DNA from 3 places in the Actinomadura sp. NEAU-AAG7 genome. Region 2 is predicted to be linked to each of the others. Evidence: riboswitches for the same ligand, from Rfam matches in the RefSeq annotation. Region 2 holds a riboswitch; each other region holds the start of a gene.

Region 1 (9,965 bases), on a different contig from region 2:
CGGGGTAGCCGGAGAGGGCGCGGAACGCGCGTTCCACGTCGTCGGACGTGGTGCGCCAGTTGCTGAAGGCGGCGCGGAGGCCGGGGGCGCCCCAGAGGGTGGTGGGGGTGAAGAAAGCCTCGGGCAGGGCGTCGCGGATGATGTCGTCCGGGGCGCGCGTGTCGTGGGTGAAGCAGACGACGTTGAGCCGGACGGGGGCCAGCAGGCGCCAGCCGGGGGCCGCGGTCAGCAGCTCGCCGAGCCGGTGGGCCTGCGCGATCGACCGTTCGACGATCGCGCGGTGGCCCTCGCGGCCGTAGGCGCGGAGCGTGCACCAGGCGGCGAGGCCGCGCAGGCGGCGGGAGTTCTCCGGTGTCAGGTGCAGGGGGTCCTCGGAGGGCCCTCCGAGGTAGGCGGCGTTGTTGTGGAAGACGCGGTGCTGGAGGCCGCGGCGGCGGGTGAACTGGACGGCGGAGTCGTAGGGGACGTTCAGCCACTTGTGGAGGTCCACGCAGACGGAGTCGGCCTCGTCCAGGCCGGCGACGAGGTCCGCGTGGGCGGGGGAGAGGGCCGCGAACGCGCCGAACGCGGCGTCCACGTGGAGCCAGAAGGGGTGGCGCTCGCGCAGGGCGGCGATGGCGCGCAGGTCGTCGAAGTCGACGGTGTTCACGGTGCCGGCGCTCGCGACGACGATGGCGGGACGGCCGCCCAGGGCGGCGAGGGCCTCCTCCAGGGCGGCGACGTCGGCGGCCTCGCGTCCGGGCAGGGCGGGGACGATCCGCAGGTTCCGGCGGCCGATGCCCAGCATCGACAGCGCCTTGCGGACGCTGGAGTGCGGCTCGGCGGACAGGACCGTGATCTCGCCGAGCGCCGCGACGCCCTCGTCGGCGACCTGGACGCCCGCCCGCTCGCCCAGCCACTCGCGGGCGATCGCGAGACCCGTGGTGTTCGACATCGTCGCGCCCGACACGAACGCGCCGGTGTGGGACGGGAGGCCGAGCAGTTCGGCGAGCCAGCCGATCGCCTCCTCCTCCAGGTCGGGCGCGCTGGAGTCGAACCGGGTGGCCGGGTTCTGGTCCAGGACGGAGGTCAGCCAGTCCCCGGCGACCGAGGCGGGGGTGGCGCCGCCGGTGACGAACCCGAAGTAGCGCGGGCCCGCGCTGCCCGCGAAGCCGGGCTCCCAGCGGGAGGCGAACTCGGCGAGCGCTCCCTCCAGGCCGGCGGCCGGGGGCAGCGGCCGCGGCGGCGTGCGCGGCCCGGGCGGGACGGCGGCGGGGCGCCCGTCCAGCGTGGCGAGGAGGCGGGCGGCGTGGCCCGAGAGCAGTCCGGGGAGCCGCGCGAGGTCGTCGTGCATGGGGTTCACGCTAGGGACGCCGGGGCGCGCCTGTCGCCATCCAATCGAGAGAAGTGGACCGCTCCGGGGGGCCTGGGTGTGGCGGGGAGGTTTCGGGGAAGGTGCCCCTGAACCGGTCGTCTCCGGGCCGAACGGAAAACCGGGTTAAAGATCTGGCCTGCTGATGAAATGACAGCGAAGAGTCCTTCATCGGTGTATGTACCTTTTCTCCCGGGGTCATCGAACGCCGAATGGGGGACGCGGTGGCGGAAGCTGACGGCGGTGGGGCGCGGACGTCCGATCCCGCGGGGAGGCCCGCGGGGGCCGGTCCGTCCGGCGCGCACGCGGCCGTGCCCGACCTGGAGGACCTGCGGGGCGCCGCGCACGACCGCGCGGTCCTGGCGGAGGCGCGGGTGGTGCTGGCGCGGCGGCTGGGCGTCCCGCCGGGGGAGGCGCTGCAGCACCTGATCTGGCTGGCCCGCGACATGGACATGGAGCTGGCCGAGGCCGCGGCGCTGGTGGTCGGCGCGCGCGACCGGGGAGGGGTGCCGGGTCCGGAGGGCGCCGCCCTGACCGGGCGGAAGGCGCCCCGGGCGAAGGGCGCCGACGAGCGGCGGGCCGTGGTGACGCAGGCCGAGGACGTGCTGCGGCGCGTCCGGACCGAGGACACCGCCGACGACGCGGAGATCATCGCCGGGCTGCCCGAGGACCCGGTGGCCAGGGCGTTCCTGGACGGCGCGCTCGACGGCGCGGCGCACCTGATCCCGGTCCGGGACTCCGGCGGACAGGTCGCCGACTTCCTCTACGCGGAGCTGAACGACCTCGCGCGGGACCTGTTCGGCCGGGGCGCGGAGGAGCTGGCGGGCCGCCGGCTGCTCCCGACCGAGCCGGGGATGGCGATGAGCGGGCTCTTCGACGCGTTCGTGGAGGTGGTGGAGACCGGGAGGCGGCTGGAGCGGGCGTCGATGACGTACTCGACCGCGCAGGGCGGGCTGTCGCGGACGTCCCGGATGAGCGTGCGGTGCGTGGCGGTGCCCACCGGCCTGTGCGTGAGCTGGCGCTACCACGACGACGCCGACCGGCAGGCGCGGCGGCTGGAGCGGGTCGAGCGGCTCGCGCTGCTCGGGTTCGGGGAGTGGGACCTCGCGACCGGCGACGCCGAGTGGACCCCGCAGATGCTCGCGAACTACGGCCTGCGCGCCGACCAGGTGCCGCCGATGCCCGACGACCTGCCGAAGGTCGTGATGGACGACGACCTCCCGCTGGTGGAGGAGGCCGTCCAGACGCTGTTCTCCCGCCGGGAGCCGGTGGAGGCCGAGCACCGCGTCGTCGGCCCGGACGGCGCGCCGAGGCACCTGTGGGTGTTCGCCGAGCCGGTGCTGGACGACTCCGGGCTGCCGGTCTCGATCAACATCGTCTCGCAGGACATCACGCGGCGGCGCGGGATCGAGCGGGCGCTGGCCGAGACCCGGCGGCAGATGCTGGAGCAGCAGGCCCAGACGGCGCAGGAGCGGCGGGTGGCGGTGACGCTGCGCCGCGCGATCCTGCCGGACGAGAGCGAGCTGGACGAGCTGCCGGGCCTGCGCGTCGACCTGCGCAGCCTGGCGGCCGAGAGCACCGCCCGCATCGGCGGGGACTGGTTCGCGACCCGGGCGATGCCCGACGGGCGGGCGCTGTTCGCGATCGGCGACGCGGCGGGGCACGGGCTCCCGGCCGCCGCCGCCATGGCCCGCACCCGCAACGGCCTGCTCGGGCTGGCGTGCACCGGGGAGCCCACGGGACGGCTCGTGGGCTGGCTGAACGAACTGGTCGGGCACATCCAGCCGCCCGCGACCGGCACCGCCGTCGTGGCCCACTTCGAGCCGCGCCGCCACGTCCTGGAGTGGACGTGCGCGGGCCACCCGCCGCCGATCCTCGTGCGGGGCGGGCTGGCGGCGCCGATGGAGGTCGTCCCGGACCCGATGCTGGGCGCGGTGCCCGACTGGGCCTACGGGACCGCCAGGATCCAGCTCAGGCCCGACGACCTGATCTTCCTCTACACCGACGGGCTGGTGGAGCGGCGGGACGCCGACCTGGACGAGCGGATCGAGCGGCTCACCGGCATCCTGGCGGAGTGCGCGTCCAGCCCCGAGCCGGTGCTGGACGAGGTCCTGGCGCGGATGGAGCACGACCGCGCCGCCGACGACACCACGCTGTTCGCCCTGCGCGTCGAGTGACCCAGGTCACTCCGTTCCCCGTGGCGTAACCCTGCGTGACGTAGGACTCATTCCGGGTTTTGTGCAGGCCCGGCGGACCCCTCGCCACGTCGAAGATGACCTTTTTTACCCGGGCGTTGCGTGCGGGGGTCAAGGTAAAGCCGGGACCGGCTCGGAAGCGCGGGATTCCACCGCCATAAGGGATCCGGGACCTCCTTGTGATCGCCGCCGGAGAACCCGGGAAAGATCGGGAAGACCCGGCGGGCCCCCGGCGTTGGGACTCCCTTGAGAGGGCTTTGATCAGGCAAGACTCTGTTTGGTGCCTGGTTTGCTTTTCTTGGGAAGGTTGGTACCTTCTACCGAAATCACCCAACGCGTTCCATGCGTTGTGGGCCGGACGCGCGAAGCGCGGACGGCGGTCGCGGAGCGGAACCCGCCCGCGGCGCGCGCCCGATGAAGGGCGCTCCTCAGATCAGTCACTGAGATACATCCGAAACGCATCGTGTTCCGCGGTGCGAGGCCGAGTCCGTGCCGGTCGTCCCAGACCGCACGGAGCCGGGGACCCAGGTTCCAGGGGTGAATCGGGGCGCTCCCAGAGCGCGCCGTAGGGCTCTTCCATGCCCGAATCCGTCAGCTAACCCGGTAGGCGCCATGGAAGACAAGGAGATCCCCTGCATGACCGGTCGTTTCGATCGACTTTCCATCGCCAGCCTGTCCAGCCTGTCCGCCGAGGACAGGGCCGTCGGCGTCGCCGTCGGCGCGGTCCTCGTCGGCGCCCTCGGGCTGGCCGTCTTCAACCCCCTCGCGAGCGACAGCGCCACCGCCGAGACCCCGGCCCGCGCCGCGTCGGTCGCGCACGTCGCGGGCGAGCCCGCGCACGCCGAGCGGTCCGCCCACAAGGCCGGTGCCCCGGCGCTCTCGCAGGCCGCCGAGGCCCGCCGCGAGGGCTTCAAGGTGCCGCCGCACCGCGTCAAGGCCAAGGAAGTCATCAAGATGGCCGAGTCGCAGGTGGGCATCCGCGAGGGCAAGGGCGGCAACACCAAGTTCCACAAGTGGTACATGTCCACCCCGCACGCGGCCGAGACCGCCAAGCGGGACGGCGGCGCCGTGCGCGAGTACAAGGGCGCGAGCTGGTGCAACATGTTCGTCTCGTGGGTCGGCGCGCAGGTCGGCGCCAAGGACATGGGCTGGGACGCCTACACCGTCCAGCACGCCACCTGGTTCAAGAAGGAGGGCCGCTGGGGCCAGAAGGCCAAGCCCGGCTCGGTCGTCTTCTTCGACTTCAAGAACGGCCGCAGCGGCGGCATCGACGGCATCGAGCACGTCGGGTTCGTCGTCAAGGACAACGGCAACGGCACGATCAGCACCGTCGAGGGCAACACCGGCGACGCGGTGAAGCAGAAGATCCGCAAGAAGTCGCAGGTCGTGGGCTACGGCTACCCCGACTACTCGGGCTGACCCACCCTCCCGCCCCCCACGCGGCGCGCATGAACGCCGCTGGAAGCCGCACGGAAGCCGCCCGGCACCGCCGGGCGGCTTCCGGCATGCCCGGCCTCGCCCGGTGATCCCGGTTTCGGGTAATGGGAATCATTGACGCCCTTTGATCGGTCTTGGACGTTCACGCGGCGTTCCTGGAAACACTCCCGGCTGACGAGGCAAGCCGGGGGAGGGGGGACCGCCCATGCGGGCGCGCCCGCGGGTCAGCGTGGTGGTGATCGCCTACAACGACGAGCGGCGGCTGCCGCGGGCGGTGGCCTCGGCGCTGGGGCAGTCGCTGGGCGGCGTCCAGACGGTGATCGTCGACGACGCGAGCACCGACGGGACGGGCCGGGTGGCCGACCGGCTGGCCGCCGCGCATCCCGGCCGGGTCGCCGCGGTGCACCTGCCGTCCAACTCCGGGGGCTGCGGCGGCCCGCGCAACGCCGGGATCGAGCGCTCCGACGGCCGCTACCTGATGTTCCTCGACAGCGACGACCTGCTGGACCGGCACGCCTGCCTCAACCTCGTCGCCGCCGCCGAGGACACCGGCGCCGACCTGGTCTCGGGGCTCTGCGAACGGATCTTCCTGGACGTCCCCGAGGGCGGCCCGGACCGCGTCCGCCCCTGGTTCCCCTGGCTCTACAGGCGCAGCGTCCTCTACGGGTCGCTGGGCGAGTACCCCAACCTCCTCTACGACACGCTCTCGACCAACAAGGTCTACCGCCGGGACTTCCTGGAGCGCGCCGGTCTGCGGTTCGTCGAGCGGCTCCACTACGAGGACCTGCTGTTCACCGCCGAGGCCTACCTCGCGGCCGAGGGCACGGCCCTGATCCCGCACCGCGTCTACAGCTGGCTGGTCCAGGAGGGGGCGGCGGCGCCGTCGATCTCCAACCGGCGCGCCGAGACGGCCAGCCTCGCCGACCGGCTGGAGATCCACCGGCGCATCGACGCGCTGTTCGCGGGGCGCGGGGCGCACGAGCTGAAGCGGGCCAAGGACGTCAAGTTCGTCAACCACGATCTCCCCCTGCACCTGCGGGACCTGCGCGCCCGCGACCCCGCCCACCGCGCGCGCTTCCTCGACCTCGCCTCCGCCTACGTCGCCGAGCTGGACCCGCGGGCGTTCGAGACCGCCCAGACGCTGCCCGCGATCGCGGCGTTCCTGCTCCGCGAGGGCGACCACGAGGGCGCGCTGGCGGCCGCCGAGTACGACCGGGCGGAGCGTCCCGAGCTGCGCGTCCACCTGCGGGAGCGGGACGGGCGGATCTACTGGGGCGACCCCGCCGGGGATGCGCCGGCACGCCGCGTCCTTGACGTGACCGGCCTCCGCCTGCACAAGCGGTCCCTGAAGAAGCTGCGGCCCGCCAACACCGTGACCCGGCTTGAGATGCGGGACGGCCTGGCGCGCGTCGCCGGGACCGTGCTGAACCCGCTCGGCCGGATCCCGCCCGGCGCCGCGCTGACGGCCGCGCTGGAGTTCCGCGACCGGCGCCGCCCGTCCAGGACGGCGCGGACGCCCGCGCGCGTCGAGCACCGGGGCGACGTGCTGGCCTGGAGCGCCGAGTTCGACCCCGCGCGCCGGATCCGCCCGATCGGCCTCACCGACCCCGTCTGGGACGTGCGGCTCCGGGTGGGCACGGGACGCGGGGAGCTGGTCACCCGTCCCGGCGCCGGCCCCGGATCGCCGCCGCTGGACGGCGTCGCGTTCCCGGTGCGGCCCCGGCTGACGCGGTTCGCCGCCGACCGGCTCCGCTCCTACACCACCGCCGGCGGGCACCTGGCCTTCGCCCTCGACTCCGCCGGGACGCGGGGACGGCTCGCGCGGGCGGTCGTGCTGGGCGCCGCCACCTCCCGCCCCGGACGCCTGGCCCGGAGATTCCTCGGGGCGGCGGCCACGCGCGGGACCGCCGCGCGGCGCCTTCCGGGAAGGAGCGGCCGTGGCCGGACGTGACGTCTTCATCATCTGCGACAACGTCGACGACATGGGCGGCCTCCAGCGCTGGGCGCACCTCATGGCCCGCCTGCTGGCCGGACGCGGCGACCGCGTCACGCTCGTCGGCGTCACCCGGGGCGCCGCGTCCCACCACCACGGCCGGGACGGCTCCTACGCCGTGGAGGTGCTGCACCGGCGGTGGCGCCCGCCCGCGTTCGCGTGGCGGCCCGCCACGGCGCGGGGGCGTCTGAACCCGGTGGCCTTCGGGCGCGAGCTGTGGCGCCGGGCGTCGCAGCGGCGCGGCGCCGCCCGGCTGACCGAGCTGTTCGCCGCCGCCCGGCCCGGCGCGATGGTGGTCGTCGCGCAGGTGTGGGCGATGGAGTGGGTCCGGCGGGCCGACACCTCGGGCCTGCGCGTCGTCGGGATGAGCCACGAGTCGTACGCGGCGAGCCGCCGCTCCTCCCGCTACCGCCGGGTCAGGGAGCACTTCGCCGGGGCGGACCGGCTGCTGGTCCTCACCGCCGAGGACGCCGACGCCTGGGCGCGCGACGGCATGACCAACGTCGACCACATCCCGAACCCGCTGCCGGTCGAGCCGCGCGCCCACCCGACGCTCGACCTGCCCGTGGTGGCCTGCGTGGGGCGCCTGTCCCACGAGAAGGGGATCGACCTGCTGCTGGAGGCGTGGGCGGAGGCGGTCGCGACCCGCCCAGGCTGGCGGCTGCACGTCTACGGCGGCGGCCCCCGGGAGGACGAGCTGCGCACGCGGGCCGAGGACGCCGGGATCGCGGACTCGGTCGAGTTCCGGGGGGTGGTCGCCGACGTGGAGGAGGCGCTGATCGAGGCGTCGGTCGTCGCGCTGCCGTCCCGGGACGAGGGGCTGCCCATGTCGCTGATGGAGGCGATGGCCTACGGGCTGCCCGCGGTCGCCTTCGACTGCGCGCCCGGGGTCCGCGTGCTGATCGAGGACGGCCAGTGCGGCCTGCTGGCCCCGCGCCGCGACACCGCCGCGTTCGCCACCGCGCTCGGCCGCCTGATGGACGACCCGGACCTGCGCCGGGCGCTCGGCGGCGCGGCCCGCGCGTCGGTCCGGCGGTTCCACCCGGAGGCGGTGCTCGCCCGTTGGGACCGGCTGTTCGGGCTCCTCGACGACGCCGCGCCCGTCCGCGAGGAGAGCCCCCCGCGGGAGGCGGGCCGGGGGACCGCTCCGGCTCCCGCCCTGGAGACCGACTCCCTCTAGCGGGCGGTCAGGCGGCGGTCACCGGGGGTTCCGCGGCCGCCGGGCCGTCGCGGCGCTCCGACCTGACCAGCGACGCGTACCGCTCGACCTCGCCCGCGGCGTCCTCGGCGCTCCAGCCCAGATGCGGCGCGAGCAGCCCCGCGACGTGCGCCGCCGCCTCCAGACCGCCGTCCCGCTCCTCGATCAGGACGCGGAGGCGGCGGGCGAGGACGTCGTCCAGGTGCAGCGCGCCCTCGTGGGTCACCGCGTGGACGGCCTCGGCGCACAGGTAGTCCTCCGCGCCGGGGAGGGGGGCGCCGAGCGCCGGGTCACCGGCGATCAGGTCCAGGACGTCGTGGACGCACGACCCGTACCGGCGCAGCAGGTGCTCGACCCGCGCGACGTGCAGCCCCGACCCGGCGGCGATCCGGCGGCGGTCGTTCCACAGCACCTCGAAGCCGACCGCGCCGAGGACCGGCAGCCGCTCGGTCACCGAGGCGGGCACCGGCTCCTCCAGGCCCTCGACGACCGCGTCCACCGCGTCCCGCGCCATCACCCGGTAGGTCGTGAACTTGCCGCCCGCGACCACGACCATGCCCGGGACCGGCTCGGCGACCGCGTGCTCGCGGGACATGCGGGCCGTGTCGCCCTCCTCGGCCGACAGCAGCGGGCGCAGCCCCGCGTACACGCCCTCGATGTCCTCGCGGGTCAGCGGCGTGCGCAGCACCGCGTTGGCCTGGTCGAGGATGTAGCCGATGTCGGTGTGGTCGGCGACGGGCGTGTCGGGCGCGTCGTCCCACGGGGTGTCGGTCGTCCCGACGAGCCAGTGCCGCCCCCACGGGATCACGAACAGGACGCTCCGCTCCGTCCGCGTGACCAGGCCCGTGTCCATCGGGATCCGGTCGCGCGGCACGATCAGGTGCGCGCCTTTGGACGCCTGCACGCCGATCCGCGCCCGCCGCCCGGTCATGGCCTGCGCGTCGTCCGTCCACACCCCGGTCGCGCAGACGACCCGGCGCGCCCGGACGGCGATCTCCCGCCCGCCCTCCAGGTCCAGGACGCGCGCCCCGGTCACCCGCTCGCTCTCCCGCAGGAAGCCCGTCACCCTGGCGTGGGTCGCGATCCGGGCGCCGTAGTGCGCGGCCGTCCGGGCGACCATCATCGTGTAGCGCGCGTCGTCCACCTGGGCGTCGTGGTACTGGATCGCGCCGACCACCACGTCCGGGCGCAGCGCCGGGGCCTCCCGCAGGGCGCCGCGACGGGTCAGGTGGCGGTGCCGGGGGAGCGCCCCGGCGCCGCCCATCGTGTCGTACAGCGTGACGCCCGCGCTGACGTAGGCCCGCTCCCACATCCGGTGCCGCAGCGGATACAGGAACCGGACCGGGCGCACCAGGTGCGGCGCGAGCCGCAGCAGCAGGCCGCGCTCCCGCAGCGCCTCTCTGACCAGCCCGAACTCGCGCCGCTCCAGGTAGCGCAGCCCGCCGTGGATGAGCTTGCTGGAGCGGCCCGAGGTCCCGGACGCGAAGTCGCGCGCCTCCACCAGGGCCACGGACAGGCCCCGGGAGACCGCGTCCAGGGCGACGCCCGTGCCGGTGATGCCGCCGCCGACCACCAGGACGTCGAACTCCGTCCCGGCGAGGTCGCGGAGGGTGTCCTCGCGGTACTGCGGTCCGAGCGCTACGGATCTCACTGCATGCTCCCGATGAGAGGGGCGGCCGCGTCAGTCGACGTCGACCCAGTCGAGGGTGCGGCCGACGGCCTTCTTCCAGCCCGCGTAGCCGTGTTGGCGTTGGGTGTCGGTCCAGGTGGGTTGCCAGCGTTTGTCTTGGT
Region 2 (8,255 bases):
GAGCACGGGCCCGACCGGGCCGGCGTCGCCGCCGGCGGGCATCCAGAGCGCCGTCAACCCGAACGACTTCGACGTGTACCGGCTGCTGCCGTTCTCGCGGCAGGAGTTCGCCACGGCGGCCGACCTGGCGCAGCGCTTCGTCGCCGCCTACGGCACCTACCGCTTCGACGAGGACCCGCAGGTCTACATCGGACGGCTGTCCGGGCTCGTCACCGAGGCGCTGCGCGGCGAGCTCGCGCGCGGCGCCGCGGCCCCCGGCATCCAGGACGAGCGGCGCCGCGAGCAGGTCGTCGCGCAGGGGGCGGCGACGCTCGACCGGGTCCGCGACATCGAGGACAACTCGATCATCTTCCTGGTGACCGGCAAGCAGCAGCTCACCCGGGCGGGCAAGAACGGCGGTGACAGCAAGCAGTGGGCCGTGACCATCGCCCGCGACGGCGGCTCGCTGAAGGTGTACGCCTTCCAGCCCGCCGACACCGGTCAGGCGGGTGACACCGGATGACGCCCAAGCGGCTCCTGGCGGCCGGGGGCCTCGGTGTCGCCGCGACGCTGTTCATGGCGATGCTGTTCGTGCCCGTGCTGTTCGGCGGCGGCCAGTTCGTGTTCGGCGGCGGCGCGGGCGGCTGCGTGGACGTGGCGCAGGCGGGCGCGCAACCGGCCGCCGCGACCGGCGCCCGCGCGATCCCCGCCGACTACCTGGACCTCTACAAGAAGGCCGGGGGGCGGTACGGCATCCCGTGGAACGTCCTCGCGGGCATCGGGAAGGTCGAGACCGGGCACGGCACCTCCAACCTGCCGGGCGTCAAGAGCGGCGAGAACTACGCGGGCGCGGGCGGGCCGATGCAGTTCCTCGACCCCACGTTCAAGGCGTTCGCGGTGGACGGGAACAAGGACGGGCGCAAGAACCGCTACGACCCGGCCGACGCCATCCCCACCGCCGCCGCCTACCTCAAGCACAACGGCGCCCCGCGCCGGATGCGCACCGCGATCTTCATGTACAACCACTCGTGGGACTACGTGAACCTCGTCCTGGACTGGGCGAAGAAGTACGTCGGCGGGGACTTCGACATCGTCCAGTCCAACGGCGTCGAGTGCCAGGACAACGACCTGCCCGCCAACGCCGGCGAGCTGGTCAAGCGGATCATCTCGTTCGCGCTGGCGCAGCGCGGCAAGCCGTACGTGTTCGGCGCGAACGGTCCGGACGCGTGGGACTGCTCCAGCCTGCTCCAGGCCGCCTACCGGTCCGTCGGGCTGGCGATCCCGCGCACGACGTTCGAGCAGTGGCCGTTCGGCGTGAAGATCGACAAGGGCAAGGAGCAGCCCGGTGACCTGGTGTTCTTCAACTCCGGGCCCGGGACCTCGGCCAACAACCCCGGCCATGTCGGGATGGTGATCGGCGGCGGCAAGATGATCGTGGCGAGCTGCTCGGCGTGCGTCCCGGCCATCGGCGTGAAGCCCTACAAGCGCGCCAACTGGATCGGGACGACGCGTCCGCTCGCGCGCAAGGACCTCAAGCAGAAGGTCTCCCAGCTGGCGGCCCAGTAACCCGGGCCCAGCCCCGGACGGGGGCCGTCCCCGAGCCGCGGCGCCCCGGCCCGTTCCGCGACGGGCCAGGGCGCCTCCGGGGCGGTCAGCAGCCGAAGTCGATGTCGTAGAACGTGCGGTAGTGGTCGGCGGTCCAGTACATGCCGTCGTGGCCCTCGTCGCCGGAGGTGATGATGCGGCGCGCGCCGCGGTCCGGGCTGCCCGGGGTCTTGACGGTGTACTCGTGGTAGAAGCCCTTCGGCTCCTTCGGCAGCAGGCCCTCGCGGTTCTGGAAGACCGTGCCGTCCTGCGGATAGGGGTAGGGGCCGCCCCGGTCGATGAGGGCGATGGTGTCGTCGGCCTGGTCGGGGAGCCGCGTCTCGCAGATCGGCGCGATCGCCTCGACGCGGACGGACACGGCGGCCGCCGGGCCCGGGACGGCGGCGGCCTGTGCGGCGGGCCCGGCCAGCCCCGCGGCGAGCAGGGGGACCAGGAGCAGTGCGCGGCGGAACGTGGAGTAGCGGGGGGTGTTCATGCGGTGAGTGTCACCCGGCGGAGGCCCGCCCGTCACGGCGAAGCGGGGCAATTCAGGGGATGTTGCCGATGGCGTCACCGCCGGTTCGGCATCGATCCGAGGAGGGGGCGGCCCTGGACGACGCCCGGCGGGACGCGGACGGTCAGCGGAAGCGGCGCCGGCCGATCACCGCGTGCACGTCGCGGAGGGCGTCGGCCGCAGCCCGCACGGTCTCCGGCGGCAGCCCCGCCATGATCTCCTCGTGCACGCGGGCGGACATCTCCATCCCCCGCTCGGTGACGCGCAGGCCGTCCTCGGTGAGCCGGACGAACCGGCTCCGCGCGTCCGCGGTGTCGGCCTCGCGCTCGACGTGGCCGGCCTTCTGGAGCCGCTGCAGGACGTTGCTCGTCCCGCCGGAGGTGAGCAGCGCCGGGCCGGTGAGGTCGCTCGGGCGAAGCCGGTGGGGCGGGCCCGCCCGGTGCAGCACGGTCAGCACCTCGAACTCGGCGTAGGTCAGCCCGTACTCGGCGAGGCCGTCGCGCAGCGCCTGCTGGACGAGCGCGCCGATCCGCTGGGCGCGCTTGCCGACCTCCAGCATCGCGATGAGCGGCTCGGAGATCCCGCTCCGCCGCCACTCCCGCGCGATCGCGTCGACCTCGTCCCCGGGGGCGTCGGGGGAGGCACTCGGGGAAACGTCGTCGCGCACACGCCGAGAATACTCGCTCACCAAGTTGCTTTCTAAAAAGCTTTTCCTTAAGCTTTCTGGCATGACATCGACCTACCTCCTGCGCGACGGCCTCGTCATCGACACCGACCCCGCGCCCACCGTGCTCGGGCGCGCCGACGTCCTCGTCCAGGACGGGCGGATCGCCGCCGTCGGCCCCGACCTGGCCTCCTCCGCCGCCGCGCCCCTCCCGGCGGACGCCGAGGTGATCGACGCGTCGGGCCGGATCGTGCTGCCCGGCTTCGTGGACACGCACCGGCACGTCTGGCAGGCGGGGATCCGTGCCGCCCTGCCCGACGGCACGCTGCCCGCCTACGTGGAGCGCGTCCTCGGCGTGCTGGCCCCGCGGCACACCGCGGACGACGTGTACGCCGGGACGCTCGCGGGCGCCCTGGAGTGCCTCGACTCGGGCGTCACGACGGTGGTCGACTGGTCGCACATCCAGCTCCGCCCGGAGTACGCCGAGGCGAGCGTGTCGGCGCTGCGCGCGTCCGGCGCGCGCGCCGTGTTCGGCTTCTGCTACTTCGGCGGCGGCGACCTCGACGCCCTCGCCGCCGAGACGGCCCGCGTCCGCGACGCCTACTTCGACGTCCCGGACGGCCTCCTCACGATGGCGATGGCCGCGCTCGGCCCCGAGCTCACGAGCCCGGAGCGCGCGCTGCGCGAGTGGGCGGTGGCCCGCGACCTCGGCCTCCCGGTCACCACCCACATGGGCGGCCACGGCGCCGAGAGCGCCGAGCGCGGCATGGCGTTCCTGGTCGACCACGGGCTGATGGACCAGGGGGCGATGTACGTCCACGCGAACCACTTCACCGGCGACGACCTCAGGCGGATCGCCGCCTCCGGCGGGACGGTCTCGGTCACGCCCGGCGTCGAGGCGGCCCTCGGCCTCGGTCCCGTCGCCACCGGGCGGTCGCTCGCGGCGGGCGTCCCGACCGGGCTCGGCGCCGACACCGTCGTCAGCGGCCCCGGTGACATGTTCGGCGTCATGGGCGCCGCCCACGTCCTGGAGCGCGGCCGCCCGGACGGCGCGGGGATGGGGTTCACCACGTCCGACGTGCTCCGGATGGCGACGATCGGCGGCGCGGAGGCCGCCGGGCTCGCGGGCGTCACCGGGTCGCTCGCCCCCGGCAAGCAGGCCGACCTGGTCGTCCTGCGCACCGACACGCCGGGGATGGCGGCGGCCCACGACCCGATCGCGGCGGTGGTCCGGTACGCGGGGACCCGCGAGGTCGACACCGTGCTGGTCGCCGGGAGGATCGTCAAGCGCGGCGGCGTCCTGCTGGGGCAGGACGTGCCGTCCCTGCTGGCCTCCCTGGAGTCGTCGGCCGGCCGCCTCACGGCCGCCTGACGATAATCCGGAGGGATTCGCCAGGGCCGCGTGGCATGCTGACGGCGTGGAGCCCGAGATACGCATCCGGATCGCCGACGAACTGCTGATGTTCCTGCCCGCGACGCGGCGCGAGTCCGCCCGCCGGGTCGCCTACGACGGGACCTCGACGCTGGGGCACCTCGTGGAGTCGCTGGGCGTGCCGCTGCCCGAGGTCGGGCCGATGACGGTCCGCGGGGAGCGGGTGGCGCCGTCCGCCCGTCCGCACGCGGGCGAGGAGGTGCTGGTGGAGGCCGTCCCGCGCCCGCAGCCCGTCCCGCTGGAGCCCGGGCAGGCCGCGCCGCGCTTCCTCCTGGACGTGCACCTCGGCACGCTCGCGCGGCGGATGCGGCTGCTCGGGCTCGACACCGCCTACCACAACGACATGGACGACCCCGCGCTCGTCGTCCAGGCCAACGAGGAGCGGCGCGTCCTGCTCACCCAGGACCGCGGTCTTCTGCGGCGCCGCGCGCTGTGGTTCGGCGCGTACGTGCGCGGCTCGCGCCCCGACGACCAGCTCCGCGACCTGCTGGAGCGGTTCGCGCCCGTCCTCGCGCCCTGGACGCGCTGCACCGCCTGCAACGGCCCGCTCGCCGAGGTCGACAAGCGCGACGTCGAGCGCGACCTGGAGGCGGGCACCCGCCGCAGCTACGACGTCTACGGGCGGTGCGTGGACTGCGGGCAGGTGTACTGGCGCGGCGCGCACGGCGGCCACCTGGAGGAGATCGTCCGGGACGCGGCGCGCGTCGTCGCGGACGCTCGTCCCGGCGGAAACGGCGCGACCGGAACCGGGCCCACCCCCGCGACCGTCTCAGAATGAAGTGAACGGAGAGCCGGAGGGGGCTGGTGGCGATCGACCTCGTCGTGGTGGGTGCAGCGATCATCTCGGACGGGCGGCTGCTGAGCGCCCAGCGCGCCGAGCCGGCGCACATGGCGGGCGGCTGGGAACTGCCGGGCGGCAAGGTCGACCCGGGGGAGAGCGACGAGGAGGCCCTCGTCCGCGAGTGCAGGGAGGAGCTCGACATCGGGATCCGCCTGGACCGCCGGGTCGGCGGCGACTGGCGGCTCAGCGGGCGCAGCCTGCTGCGGGTGTGGACGGCCGCGATCGTCGAGGGTGAGCCGCGCGCGCTGGAGCACCTGGCGCTGCGCTGGCTCACCCCGGACGAGCTCTACGACGTCGACTGGCTGCCCGGCGACCGTCCCGTCATCGACGAGCTGGAGAGGCTGCTGAAGCGGACGACGTGACCCGCGTCAGGTGATGCGGTTCGCCCCGGCGAAGTCGGAGCGGTCGGACAGGTTCGAGATCTTGACGACGTCGCCGGTCTGCGGGGCGTGCAGGTACTTGCCGCCGCCGAGGTAGATCCCCATGTGGTGGACGCTGGCGCCGAAGTACACGAGGTCGCCCGAGCGCAGCGAGCCGCGCGACACGCGCTGCCCCATCGCGAGGAGGTCGCCGGTGTAGTGCGGCAGGCCCGGCTTGCCGACCTGGGCGTAGGCCCAGACGACGAGGCCGGAGCAGTCGAACGTGGTCGGCCCCGCGGCGGCCCACACATAGGGCGAGCCCAGCTTGGTGAGGGCCTTGCGGGTCATCTTGGCCGGAAGGCCCGAGCCCTGGATCGTGGCCGACAGCCCGGTGCGCGGGTCCTTGACGTGGGTCGTGGTCAGCTTGTCGAGCCGCTTGGTGACCTCGGCGACCTTCTGGCGGGCGGCCTCGCGGGCGGCCTTGGCCCGCTCCGCCGCCTGCTGGACCTGCGCGGTCCTCGCCTCGGCGGTGCGCCTGGCCTGGTTCGCCCGGTCGATCTGCTTCTGCAGCGCGGCCACGGCGCCGGCCTGGCTCTGCGTGAGGTAGGCCCCGGCCGACAGCCCCTCGGACGAGCCGCTCACGCCGAACATCGCGCTCGGGCCGCCGTTCATGTAGTTCGCGGCGGCCATCTGGCCGAGCCGCTCGCGCGCGGGCGCGGTCTGCGCCTCCAGCGTGGCGGCGGCGCGGGCGGCGGCCTGCTCGGCCTTCCTCGCCCGGTCGAGGTCGACGCGGGCCTTGTTGTACTGCTCGGTGAGCTTCTCCGCCTCGGTGTTCAGCGCGTCCAGGCTCTGCCGCAGCCCCTTCTCCGAGGTCGGCAGCGGCGTCGGGGCGGGCGCGCCGTTCGGCGCGCCGAACGGCTGCGCGGCGTGCGCGGCGAGCGGCGCGGTGGTGCCGAGGCCGATCAGGAGGGTGGTGGCCGCGACGGCGACGGGCGTGCGGCGCCGCCGCCGGTGGGAATCGGCTGCCAAGCCGGTTTCTCCTCTCCCTGCGCGCCTACCGGGTTAGCTGACGGGTTCGGGCCAGGAGGCGCCCTACGACACGAGGTCGATTCACCCCGGGGGATCCTGGGTCCCCGGCTCCGCGCCGCGCGGCCCGTGCTCACAGGCCCCGCCGCGGCGGACTCGGCGCTCCGGCCGCAGGCCCCGGGGGGTGGGGCGCTCCGGACGGCCGGATCTCAGGGAGATTACAAAGGATCGGCAAAGTTGGCCAATCCGCGCCGTTCTCCTGCGGGCCTCCCGGGGGTTTCCCGTGGAGGGACGGCCCCTCACACCCCCCGGAAAGGCCCGGTGTGACGGGCGGAACCCCTTGCGGGGGTGGGGCCGCGCGCGAGGCCAAGTAGAATGGGGGGTGCCGCGCGTCTGCGGCGACTCCCGAACTCTCACGCAAGGCGAGCCCGCATGCCCATCTCCACGCGCGATGACCTCCGGAACGTCGCGATCGTCGCCCATGTCGACCACGGCAAGACGACGCTGGTCGACGCCATGCTCTGGCAGTCCGGTGCCTTCCGCGAGAACCAGGACGTCGACGACCGCGTCATGGACTCCGGCGACCTGGAACGTGAGAAGGGCATCACGATCCTCGCGAAGAACACCGCCGTCCGGCACAACGGCCTCACGATCAACATCATCGACACCCCCGGCCACGCCGACTTCGGCGGCGAGGTCGAGCGCGGGCTGTCGATGGTGGACGGCGTCGTACTGCTCGTGGACGCCAGCGAGGGCCCCCTCCCGCAGACCCGGTTCGTGCTGCGCAAGGCGCTGGCCGCGCGGCTGCCGGTGATCCTCGTCGTGAACAAGACCGACCGTCCCGACGCCCGCATCGACGAGGTCGTGGACGACACCTACGAGCTGTTCATGGACCTCGACGCCGACGAGGACCAGATCGACTTCCCGATCGTCTACGCCTCCGGGCGCGCCGGGCGGGCCTCGATGAACAAGCCCGCCGACGGCGCCATGCCCGACAGCGAGGACCTGGAACCGCTGTTCAAGGTCATCACCGAGGCGATCCCGGTGCCCTCCTACGACCCGGACGCGCCGCTCCAGGCGCACGTCACCAACCTGGACGCCTCCAGCTACCTCGGCCGGATCGCGCTGTGCCGGGTGCACGCCGGGACGATCAAGAAGGGCCAGACCGTCGCCTGGTGCCGCCACGACGGCAGCGTCGAGAAGGTGCGGATCACCGAGCTGCTGATGACCGAGGCGCTCACCCGCAAGCCCGCCGACGAGGCCGGGCCCGGCGACATCATCGCGATCGCCGGCATCCCCGACATCATGATCGGCGACACCATCGCCGACCCCGACGACCCGCGCCCGCTGCCGCTGATCACCGTGGACGAGCCCGCGATCTCGATGACGATCGGCACCAACACCGGGCCGATGGCGGGCCGCGAGAAGGGCACCAAGGTCACCGCCCGGATGGTCAAGGACCGGCTCGACCGGGAGCTGGTCGGCAACGTCTCGATCAAGGTGCTGCCGACCGAGCGCCCGGACGCCTGGGAGGTGCAGGGCCGCGGCGAGCTGGCGCTCGCGATCCTCGTGGAGAACATGCGCCGCGAGGGCTACGAGCTGACCGTCGGCAAGCCGCAGGTCGTCACCCGGATCGTCGACGGCAAGAAGCACGAGCCGGTCGAGCGGCTCACCGTCGACATCCCCGAGGAGCACCTGGGCGCGGTCACGCAGCTCATGGCCGTCCGCAAGGGGCGCATGGAGCACATGACCAACCACGGCACCGGCTGGATCCGGATGGAGTTCCTCGTCCCGGCGCGGGGCCTGATCGGGTTCCGCACCGAGTTCATGACCGAGACGCGCGGCACCGGCATGGC
Region 3 (9,965 bases), on a different contig from region 2:
ATCCTGCCGCGCTCATTGACCTTGATGCCATTGTTCTTGGCCCAGGCGCGGATCTCGGCGCTGCGCTCTCGGCTGGACGCGCCGCGCTGGCGGCGCCGGCGGGTACCCGTGCCCGCCTTACGCGACTTCTCCACGAACGGGTGCAGGGAATCCCGCAGCTTCTTCGCGTTGGAGCCACTCAAGTCGATCTCGTAGGAGGCGCCGTCGATCGAGAACGCTACGGTCTCGTCCGCCTCGCCACCGTCGAGGTCGTCGACGAGAAGCACCTGAACCTTCTGTGCCATGGGGACAGACCTTTCGGCTGGAGCAAACTTGCATTCGGTTGACAAAGATATACCGAGAACTCCGCCGATGACAATTCAACACCCGTGATGAAGCCGTCCACCCGGAGTGACATCGCGTAAGCGTTGACCGTCGAATCCGCCATGACCACCCGGGACGGCGGGCACGGCGGCTCCGCGCCGCGGCAATTGTCCGGGTGGACGTGCCCGCGGCGGGGATTTCGGCGTGACCGGCGTCACCGTCCACCCGTCCTGACCTGGGCCGCCGATCGCGGATTGGACAGGGTTTCGGGGCGTCCAGGCTTTCCAGGCCCGCGCCGTCCGACGAAAAAGAGCCCGCTGGGACCTTAACAGGCCGGGGGCCTCCGCCCCGCCCGAACCTTTAGACCGGCGTAACGGACTTACCGCACCGCAGGGGAATGGGCGGCGCGCCCGAGGCCCTGCCCGGCGGGAGGGGTTCCGCGCCGCTCACCGGCGGATGTCGCTGGATAACGGCGAGTGCGCCGCCGACGAAATCTTCTTGCCATGTCTCCGTGACGGGAAGTCACGATCCGCTATCCCCGCGCGACGTCGAGCGGACAGTCGATCCCGATTTCAGCGGATTAGCGGCACAATCCCACCTCCTGCCCTGCTTCATCAACCCCGTCTCGGAACCTGGACCAGACCAGACCAGTCCACCCCGCGCGGGCTCCCGCCGCGCGGGCCGAAAGGCCCGTTCCAACCGAGACGTCGTCCCATCCACCGTTAGTCCTTCGCCCTATGAAGCCTGGCCGTCACCGGCGCGCGAAGCACCCCACAAAGCGGAGGGGGCGTCCGGGACAGGACACATCCGCCCCGATTCGGGGCCGTAACCGGAACGAGTGTCACATTCCCCCCGAGTGCACCGATTCCCGCCCACCTGGCGGCCGCCTTAGAGCCCACCCCAGGCCCGCTTGTGGACCGGGGGTGAACGTTCGCGGCGGCGAACCGAAAGCCACGCCTGGACGCTCCCTAACGTCCACCTGCCGACGCGCTAGTGGATCTGTGAACGGACCTCGTCCGACCCAAGCGCCGTAGGCCCTGCGCTGCTATCACGAGCTCCTAACCGCGGCCCTAAAGTGAACGCGGCCTCCTACTGCGCTCGGTATACAGAACGCGCATACGGTTCTATCGGGAGCACCACGTTGAACTGACCACCGGAACGGTCCTTTGAGACCTGGCGGACACCCCTGCCACCGGCCGCCGCCGAGCGTCGTCCGGAGAAACACGGCTCCCGGCGATGGCGCCCGGAAAGCCGCCGGCGCGGGCCGAGGAGGCTCCTGAGAACCGATGGAGGCTTCCGGGCACCTCGCCTGACACCCAGAGCCTTACGGACGCCTACACGGCCGTCAGCAACGACCTGACAGCCCGCGGCGCGATGACGGGAACCGCCCGGCCGAAAGGGCGCCCGCGCCCAGAAGGCCGCCTACTCGGGCGGCGACGAGCGGGGGCGTTTGCGGACCTGGGTGTTCAGGAGCCGGTCGTGGCCCGCCTGGCGGCCGGCGCCCTCATAGAGCAGCCCCGCGTTCACGACCCAGAAGACCCCGGCGAGCAGGCCCAGCACGGGGACGGGCCGGACGGCGACGGGCAGCGCGTAGACCGCCGCGCGGGCGATCGACCGCAGGATCCCCAGCCGGGCGCGCCGGGGCCCGGTCGCGGTGACGACCTCGATACCGGCGAAGCGCTTGCCCAGCGTCCGGCCCCAGACGGCCAGCTGGACCGCGTCGTAGACGAGCAGGCAGCCCGCGACGGCCGGCGGCGCCACGACGTCCACCCGGCTCCCGGACACCAGCTCGCGGACGACCACGATCACGGGCAGGCCGACGATGAGCGTGTCGACGATGCGGGCCAGCAGCCGCTGCCCCGGCTCGGCGAGCCCGTCCGGCCCGGCGGCGGCCTCGGCCACGGCCTCGCCGGAAGGCTCGGCGTCGGGCTCGGGGTCGGCGTCGGGGCGGGCGGGTTCGGCGGGGTCGGTGAGCGGCTCGTCCGGGTGCTGCGATGCCGTCATCGAGAAACTACTCCGCGTAGTCGTAGTCGTCCACTCGCTCGTCGATGACGATCGTCCCCGCGAAACGGTCGTGCAGGGCCTGGTGCAGGGGCTGGTCCCAGATCGCCCACAGGTGCGCCATCAGCGCGCCCGCCCAGACGAGCAACATGCCGTAGGCAGCGTAGTTCCAGACCATCACCGCGAGCACGAGAAAGAAGAACACGCCCAACTGGTAGGCGACATGGGTGATGGCGGCGCGCCACACCGCCTGGGTGGTCGTGATGGCGTTTCCAGCGGGACGCACCTGGACGACGCCCAGCCCGAGCACGCGCTTGCCCAGCGTCCTCCCCCACACGGACAACTGGACGGCCTCATAGATGAACGGCAGAACCGACAGAACGCAGAACAGGGTGAAGATGATGGGCCAGTTCCAGATGCCGCCGTCGTCCTCCGCCTTGCTGCCGGGCTTGCCCAGGCCGAACGCGCCCACCGTGATCGGGAGGACGAGCGCGAAACCGAAGACCGCGACGAGCGCGTTGTCGAGGACGCGCGCGCCGGCGCGCCGGTGGATGGGCGCGAGGGGCAGATCGGCGGCGCTCCCGTCATAGGCGCCGCCCCCCGGGTACTGGTCGTAGGCCGACTCATAGGACGGCTCATAAGACCGCGGCTGCTCATAGGACGGCGCCTCATGGGACGGCTGCCATTGTTGCTGCGGCGGCGGTGACTGCGGCCGCTGAGGCTGCTGCTGAGGCTGCTGCTGCCACTGCGGCGGGCCCTGGTAGGGGGGCGGGGGGCCGTACGAGCCCTGCCCCTGCTGCGGGTGGTAAGGCCGCCCGCGGTCGGGGTTCTCACTCATTGCGGTCAGTCCTCCAGGCGAAGCAGCATCCGGGTGTTGCCCAACGTATTGGGCTTGACCCGGTCGAGGTCGAGGAACTCTGCCACGCCCTCGTCGTAAGAGCGGAGAAGTTCCTCATACACCTCCGGCGCCACCGGGGTCCCGAGTATCTGCTCGAAGCCGTGGCGGACGAAGAACTCCACTTCAAAGGTAAGGCAGAACACCCTCCGCACGCCGAGTTCCCGGGCCGTTTCCAGGAGCCGGTCGACGATCCGGTGCCCGATGCCCCTGCCGGTCAGCCCCTTGTCCACCGCGACGGAGCGGACTTCGGCCAGGTCCTCCCACATCACGTGCAGCGCGCCGCAGCCGAGGACGCGCCCGTCGGCGTCCTGCGCGACCCAGAACTCCTGTACGTCCTCGTACAGCTTCACCGTGGACTTCTTGAGCAGGCGTCGCCCCGTTCCCGCGTACAGGCCGACCAGTCTGCGGATCTCCTGAACATCGGCGGTGCGGGCACGCCTGATCTCGACTTCCACAAACAGGCGAGATTATCGAACACCGGACAGCGGGTCGGACACCGGGCTCCCGCGTCCGCGCCGATGGGGCGGTGAGCCGCCCGCCCGCCCGCCGGGCCTTCATAACTAGCCAACAAGAACTAGTCCGCCTACGGAAAGTGAGCCAAAGCGCACTATCCGCACCGCGATCGGGTGCGGAACTGTCATGGCGACCAGCGAATTCGCATGTTCTGGTTGGCATCCAATGCCGGGTCCGTTAGTGTCCTGCGCTGACGTCGGCCAACCGCATGGCGGAGGCCGAACCGCCGAGTCCCCGGGTCGCAACCAGTGTCCCGAGGAGCCGGGGACCCCACTCCCGGCCGCCCGGGACAGCGTCCAGGGAAGCGGCCGGCAGGGGTGAATCCGTATTCGCGCGCGGACCGATCCGCGCGTGCCTGCGGACGGGCTGCTCCGGCCCGAACCCGTCAGCTAACTCGGTAGGCGGACGAGGAGAGGAGAATCGGTGGAGCCGTCCCGGCCCGCACCCGTTTCACGCTCTGCACGCCCACGGAAGGCAAGCCCGGCGAATGGGCACCCGGCCCGTTTCCGGGGACGCGCGATCGCCGTCGCCGGCGCGCTCGCCGTCGTCTCCGTCGCCCCCCATGCCCTGGCCCCGCACACCGTCGCGGCCGCCCACGCCGACCCGAAGCCCACGACCAAGGAGCTCAGGGCCCAGGCGCTCAAACTCGCCGACCAGCTTGAGCAGATGACCGAGCAGTACAACGGGCTCAAGGTCAAGCTCCAGCAGGCGCAGCGGGCCGCGAAGGTCGCCACCGACAACGCCAAGCGCCAGGAAGAGTCGCTCAAGGGAATCCGCGACAAGGTCGGCGCGCTGGCCGCCACCAGCTACATGCAGGGCGGCTCGGACCCCACGGTGTCCTTCGTCGCCTCCCAGGACCCGCAGGCCGTCCTCGACCAGGCCGCCACGCTCAACTACTTCGCCACCCAGGACAGCACGAGGGTCCTGGGGCTCATGCAGGCCATGCAGGGCGCCCAGCGCGCCCGCAAGTCGGCCGAGGCGCGCGCCCAGCAGGTGGCGCAGCTGCGGAGCCAGCTCGACTCCCAGCGCAAGAAGGTCTCGCAGAGCTATGAGAAGATCCGCGGCAAGCTGGTCAAGGAGGACCCCACCCAGCTCACCAAGCTCCCCACCGTCGGCACGGGCAAGGCCGCGCAGGCGCTGCGGATCGCGATGACCAAGATGGGGCGTCCGTACGTGTGGGGCGCCTCCGGGCCGACCACGTTCGACTGCTCCGGTCTGACGATGTGGGCCTACAAGCAGGTCGGCATCAACCTGCCGCACTACACCGGCAGCCAGTGGAACGCCGGCACGCACGTCTCCGAGAGCGAGCTGCAGCCGGGCGACCTGGTGTTCTTCTACTCCGACCTGCACCACGTCGGGATGTACATCGGGGGCGGCAAGATGCTGCACGCCCCGCACACCGGCGACGTCGTGAAGATCGCCCCGATGGGGGGTCGTCCCTTCGCGGGCGGGGTCCGGGTCGCCTGAGCCGAACCCAGCCCAGTCCGGCCCAGTCGACAGCCGGGAGCCCGCCGACCCGCAAGCCGAGGTGACATGGCATCCGCCGGACGGACCGGGGATGGCACTCGCCTCTCGACCGGAGGTGGCGCACGATGTCCCGCGGACGGCGGTGGCGGGCGCGGTCAGGGCCCGTGCCGCCGCGGCGGTGACAGGACGAACGGTCTTGCGACGAGCGTTCTTGCGACGAGCGGTGGTGCGACGAGCGGTGGTGCGACGAGCGGTGGTGCGATGCGACGAACAACGTCCGCGGCGACGCCTGCTGCAGGGACCTACCTGTCAGGCCGTCGGCGCCGCCGCTGCGGGGTCGGACGGAGTTCGCGAAAGTTGGCCGCCTGTTCTCTCCTTGGTGACGCCCGCCGTCCCCTGACGGGCGTCGTCTGTGCACTCCGCTAGATGAGCTGCCTCCGGGCCGCCCACACAACGGCCTCGATAGGGGTGTTGACCTCCAGCCGGTCGCAGATGGTCCGCAGCCGCCGGCGTAGGGTCCGTGCGCTCAGTTCCAGCTTGCGTGCCGCCACATCGGCGGTGACACCGCTGGCGATCTGGGCGAGCAGCCGAATCTCCTCATCGCTCAGCCGCAGATCGTCGATGCCACGTCGCAGCAGTGTGGCCTGTTCCACTCCGTCCTCCCTCGTCCGTGGTTGATGACCGCGGGGATGCAGCCGTCCGCTGCACAGGCACGGGTTGGCCTCGATCTGTACGCGTTGGGTTGCCGGGTCCGGAGCCTTCCGGACTTAGATCATCGGGTTCCTTTGCTGTCTCGCGCGCTTGGCCGGAGGTGGCCGATGGGCCGATTGCTGGGTCGAGCGGGGGAACTCCGGGTGACGATTCACTCGTTGGCCTACCGGACGACGACACGCTCCCAGGTCCGGGCCGGCCCACGACGGCGTGGGGAGGCCCCTTCGGAACGGGGTATGTCTCGCCGGGGACGGGTCACGATCGCCAGCCATCGAAACCGTCCCTTCCGGTTGGACTCACGAAATCTCCGCGCGGACGAAGATCGTGAATCGTTTCAAGCTACGCTCGTGCCGGAACGCTAGGCGGCCGGATCCGGCCCGTCAAGCGCTGGTTAAATGCAATCTGTGCTCGTATGGTTGCCTTGCGTGACCGACTGTCCGGGGGCTAGATATGGAAAACTCCACTACCTGCGAAAACAGATCCGGGGCGGACGAGGAGCGAGTTGCCACAGACCAGTATTCGTGAGGTCGCGAGGCGAGCCGGGGTCTCAGTTGGGACCGTTTCGAATGTCCTAAACCGGCCAGACCTCGTGGCCGAAGCTACCCGTGACCGCGTCCGAGCGGCGATCGAGGAGCTCGGATTCGTCCGGAACGAGTCCGCCAGACGGCTCCGCCAACGCCCCGACCGCACCGCCGGAGAGTTCGGCGACGAGCGCCGGCGGGCCTTCGGCGTCGTCGTCGAGGACCTCACCAACCCCTACGCGACCGATGTCGTCCGCGGCGCCGAGCAAGCGCTCAACGCCTCGGGGCACGACGCCCTCTGGCTGTCGAGCGACCACTCCTCGGCCAAGGAGCGGCGCTCGCTCGAACTGCTGGAGGACCAGCGCGCCGCCGGAGTGATGATCATCCCGGTGGGGCTGGAGTCCGGCGACATCGCCCGGCTGCGCGCGGCGGGCCTCAGCGTCGTGCTGATCGACCGCGACGGGCCCGACGCGTGCTCGGCCCAGGTCGACCATGTCGCGGGCGGCGAGATCGCCGCCGCGCACCTGCTCGGCATCGGCTGCGAGCGGGTGGCGTTCGTGACCGGCGCGCCCGAGCCGCGCCCCTGTGTGGAGCGCCGGGACGGCGCCGCCCGGACCCTCGTCGAGGCGGGTTTCGGTAAGCCCAAGACCCTTGTTCAGGACGCGTTGAGCCCGGCCGAGGGACAGGTCGCCGCGCAGCGGATCATGGGGATGTCGCCGCCGCCGGACGGCGTGTTCTGCGCGAACGACCTGCTGGCCATCGGCGTGATCAACGAGCTGACCCGGCTCGGCGTCAGCGTCCCGGAGGACATCGCGGTCATCGGCTACGACGACATCGAGTTGGCCGCGAGCGCCGCGGTGCCGCTGACGACCGTGCGGCAGCCGAGGCGCGAGCTGGGCGAGGAGGCCGCCGAACTCGCGATGGCCGAGATCAGGGAGGGTAAGGCCCACCAGCACCGGCAGGTGGTGCTCACCCCCGAACTGGTCGTGCGCGAGTCGGCCTGACCCTGTTCGGGCGCTGTTGCGCGCCCGATTCGTGGGCCAATAACCGAATTGGCCAAATGGGTTGGCTCGGATGGACCAGGTTGTCCACAGGGCGTTGTCTCTGTTGACAGGATTTCGCCGATCGTGGTGACTTGGGCCATGGAGGAAGCGACGGAGCAGGCGGTCGAGGCCGCGGCGATCCTGGGGTTCGACCCGTCCGATCCGGCCTTCCGCGCCGACCCGTACCCGCACTACCGGGCGCTGGCGGCCGGCGGACGGCTCCAGCGGACCGACATCGGCCTGTGGGTCGCCACGTCCTACGAGCTGTGCGATCGGGTCCTCCGCGATCCGCGGTTCGGGCACCAGCCGAAGAACGGCGGCCTGTGGCGCGACATCGCCGAACGGCACCGCTCCTTCCTCACCCTCGACCCGCCCGACCACACGCGGCTGCGCGGGCTCGTGAGCAAGGCGTTCACCCCGCGCCTCGTCGAGCGGCTGCGGCCGCGGATCGAGGCGCTCGTCGACGAGCTGCTGGACGCCGCGTCCGGCGAGACCGACCTGGTCTCCGCGCTCGCCTACCCGCTGCCGGTCATCGTGATCAGCGAGATGCTCGGCGTCCCGGCGTGCGACCGCGCGCTGTTCAAGGGCTGGTCGACCTGCCTGGCCCGCGGCCTCGACCCCGACTTCCTGCTGCCGGGCGAGGAGATCAGGCGCCGCGACGACGCGCGCGAGGAGTTCGGGGCCTACTTCCGCGAGCTGGCGGCGTGCCGCCGCGCGCGCCCGCGCGACGACCTGCTCAGCGCGCTCGTGCGCGTGTCGGACGGCGGCGACGTCCTGTCGGAGGACGAGCTGGTCGCCACCTGCGTGCTGCTGCTCGTCGCGGGCCACGAGACGACCGTCAACCTCATCGGCAACGGCGCGCTGGCGCTGCTGCGCTCCCCCGAGCAGCTCGCCGCGTTCCGGGCGCGGCCGTGCGACGCCCCGGCGGCCGTGGAGGAGGTCCTGCGCTACGACCCACCCGTCCAGCTCACGATGCGCGCCGCCCTCGACGACGTCGAGCTGGACGGCTCGCTCATCGAACGCGGACGGCTCGTCCTCCTGCTGACCGGCGCCGCCAACCGCGACCCGGCCGCCTTCCGCGACCCGGACCGCCTCGACCTGCGCCGCTACGCCGCCCCCCGCGCGCGGGGCCGCGAGGCCCCGCACCACCTCACGTTCGGCCACGGGATCCACTTCTGCCTGGGCGCGCCCCTGGCCCGCCTTGAGGGCCAGATCGCGCTCCGCAAACTCTTCGAGCGCGACGTGGCCCTCACCGGCGCGCCCCTCGCCTACCGCGAGAACCTCGTCCTGCGCGGCCTACGCGCCCTTCCCGTGACCCTCTGACGCCCGCCCGGCAAAGGGCCCGCCGTCGAGCGTCACGGCGCGGACAGGCGCCCCTCAGAGCCCCTCCGCCCTACGCGGCGAAAGGGCGACGGGGAACGCGCCGGCGCCGCTCAGCCCGAGGGGGCCGCCGGTGCCGCGGCCGGCCGAGCGGTCGTGATCACTCGGGCTTGACCAGGGGAAACAGGATCGTCTCGCGGATGCCCTTGCCGGTGAAGGCCATGATCATGCGGTCGATGCCGACGCCGACGCCGCCGGTGGGGGGCATGGCGTACTCCAGCGCGCGCAGGAAGTCCTCGTCGAGCTGCATGGCCTCGACGTCGCCGCCCGCCGCGAGCAGGGACTGCTCGGTGAGGCGGCGGCGCTGCTCGACGGGGTCGGTCAGCTCGGAGTAGCCGGTGCCGAGTTCGGTGCCGAAGCCGATGAGGTCCCACTTCTCGGTGAGCAGCGGCTCCGCGCGGTGCTGGCGGGCCAGCGGGGACGTCTCGACCGGGTAGTCCATGACGAAGGTGGGCTGCACGAGCGTGTGCTCGACCAGCTCCTCGAACAGCTCCTCGACGAGCTTGCCCTGCCCCCACTTCGGGTCCCACGCGATGCCGCGCGCGTCGGCGAGCCCCCGGACGGTCTCGATCGGCGTGTGCGGCGTGACCTCTTCGCCGACCGCGTCCGACACCAGGGAGTACAGGGTGACGCGGGGCCACGCGGCACCGCCGAGGTCGATCTCGACGCCGTCGCGGACGACCACGGTCGTGCCGAGCGCGGCGACGACCGCCCGCTGGTACATCCGCTGGGTCAGGTCGGCCATGTCGTTGTAGTCGAGGTAGGTGCCGTAGGCCTCCAGCATCGTGAACTCCGGGTTGTGCGTGGAGTCCGCGCCCTCGTTCCGGAAGTTCCGGTTGATCTCGAAGACCTTGTCGATGCCGCCGACGACGAGCCGCTTGAGATACAGCTCGATCGCGATGCGCAGGTAGAGGTCCATGCCGTAGGCGTTGATGTGCGTCTGGAACGGGCGCGCCGCCGCCCCGCCGTGGATCGGCTGGAGCATCGGCGTCTCGACTTCGAGGTAGCCCTCGTCCTGCCAGAAGTCGCGCGCGGCGCGGACGGTGGCGCTGCGGACCCGCGCCATCCTGCGGGCCTCGTCGTTGACGATCAGGTCGACGTAGCGCTGCCGCACCCGGGCCTCGGGGT

The links. Region 2 has a riboswitch for cyclic di-AMP ahead of KLI87_RS38325 (C40 family peptidase). Riboswitches for the same ligand answer to the same signal wherever they lie in the genome.
Region 1: it holds a riboswitch for cyclic di-AMP, as region 2 does, so the genes downstream of both, KLI87_RS18945 (CHAP domain-containing protein) here and KLI87_RS38325 (C40 family peptidase) in region 2, are expected to answer to the same signal.
Region 3: it holds a riboswitch for cyclic di-AMP, as region 2 does, so the genes downstream of both, KLI87_RS05795 (NlpC/P60 family protein) here and KLI87_RS38325 (C40 family peptidase) in region 2, are expected to answer to the same signal.

What each region holds. Positions count from the first base shown of each region.
Region 1 covers NZ_JAHFZY010000003.1:966,479-976,443, forward strand. The annotation lists gene KLI87_RS18930 (hypothetical protein) at 1-8, shown strand, start outside; gene KLI87_RS18935 (pyridoxal-dependent decarboxylase) at 1-1,333, opposite strand, end outside; gene KLI87_RS18940 (SpoIIE family protein phosphatase) at 1,576-3,528, shown strand; cyclic di-AMP (ydaO/yuaA leader) riboswitch at 4,027-4,171, shown strand; gene KLI87_RS18945 (CHAP domain-containing protein) at 4,183-4,965, shown strand; gene KLI87_RS18950 (glycosyltransferase family 2 protein) at 5,189-6,934, shown strand; gene KLI87_RS18955 (glycosyltransferase) at 6,921-8,156, shown strand; gene KLI87_RS18960 (glycerol-3-phosphate dehydrogenase/oxidase) at 8,164-9,825, opposite strand; partial or broken gene glpK (glycerol kinase GlpK) at 9,856-9,965, opposite strand, start outside.
Region 2 covers NZ_JAHFZY010000012.1:176,002-184,256, forward strand. The annotation lists gene KLI87_RS38290 (hypothetical protein) at 1-502, shown strand, start outside; gene KLI87_RS38295 (bifunctional lytic transglycosylase/C40 family peptidase) at 499-1,545, shown strand; gene KLI87_RS38300 (ribonuclease domain-containing protein) at 1,631-2,059, opposite strand; gene KLI87_RS38305 (MarR family winged helix-turn-helix transcriptional regulator) at 2,202-2,744, opposite strand; gene KLI87_RS38310 (amidohydrolase family protein) at 2,806-4,113, shown strand; gene KLI87_RS38315 (Mut7-C RNAse domain-containing protein) at 4,160-4,951, shown strand; gene KLI87_RS38320 ((deoxy)nucleoside triphosphate pyrophosphohydrolase) at 4,984-5,376, shown strand; gene KLI87_RS38325 (C40 family peptidase) at 5,383-6,402, opposite strand; cyclic di-AMP (ydaO/yuaA leader) riboswitch at 6,409-6,537, opposite strand; gene typA (translational GTPase TypA) at 6,832-8,255, shown strand, end outside.
Region 3 covers NZ_JAHFZY010000001.1:1,260,266-1,270,230, reverse strand. The annotation lists gene KLI87_RS05815 (Lsr2 family protein) at 1-284, opposite strand, end outside; gene KLI87_RS05810 (RDD family protein) at 1,726-2,307, opposite strand; gene KLI87_RS05805 (RDD family protein) at 2,315-3,142, opposite strand; gene KLI87_RS05800 (amino-acid N-acetyltransferase) at 3,148-3,657, opposite strand; cyclic di-AMP (ydaO/yuaA leader) riboswitch at 3,930-4,135, shown strand; gene KLI87_RS05795 (NlpC/P60 family protein) at 4,139-5,182, shown strand; gene KLI87_RS05790 (LuxR C-terminal-related transcriptional regulator) at 5,605-5,835, opposite strand; gene KLI87_RS05785 (LacI family DNA-binding transcriptional regulator) at 6,396-7,418, shown strand; gene KLI87_RS05780 (cytochrome P450) at 7,557-8,780, shown strand; gene lysX (bifunctional lysylphosphatidylglycerol synthetase/lysine--tRNA ligase LysX) at 8,938-9,965, opposite strand, start outside.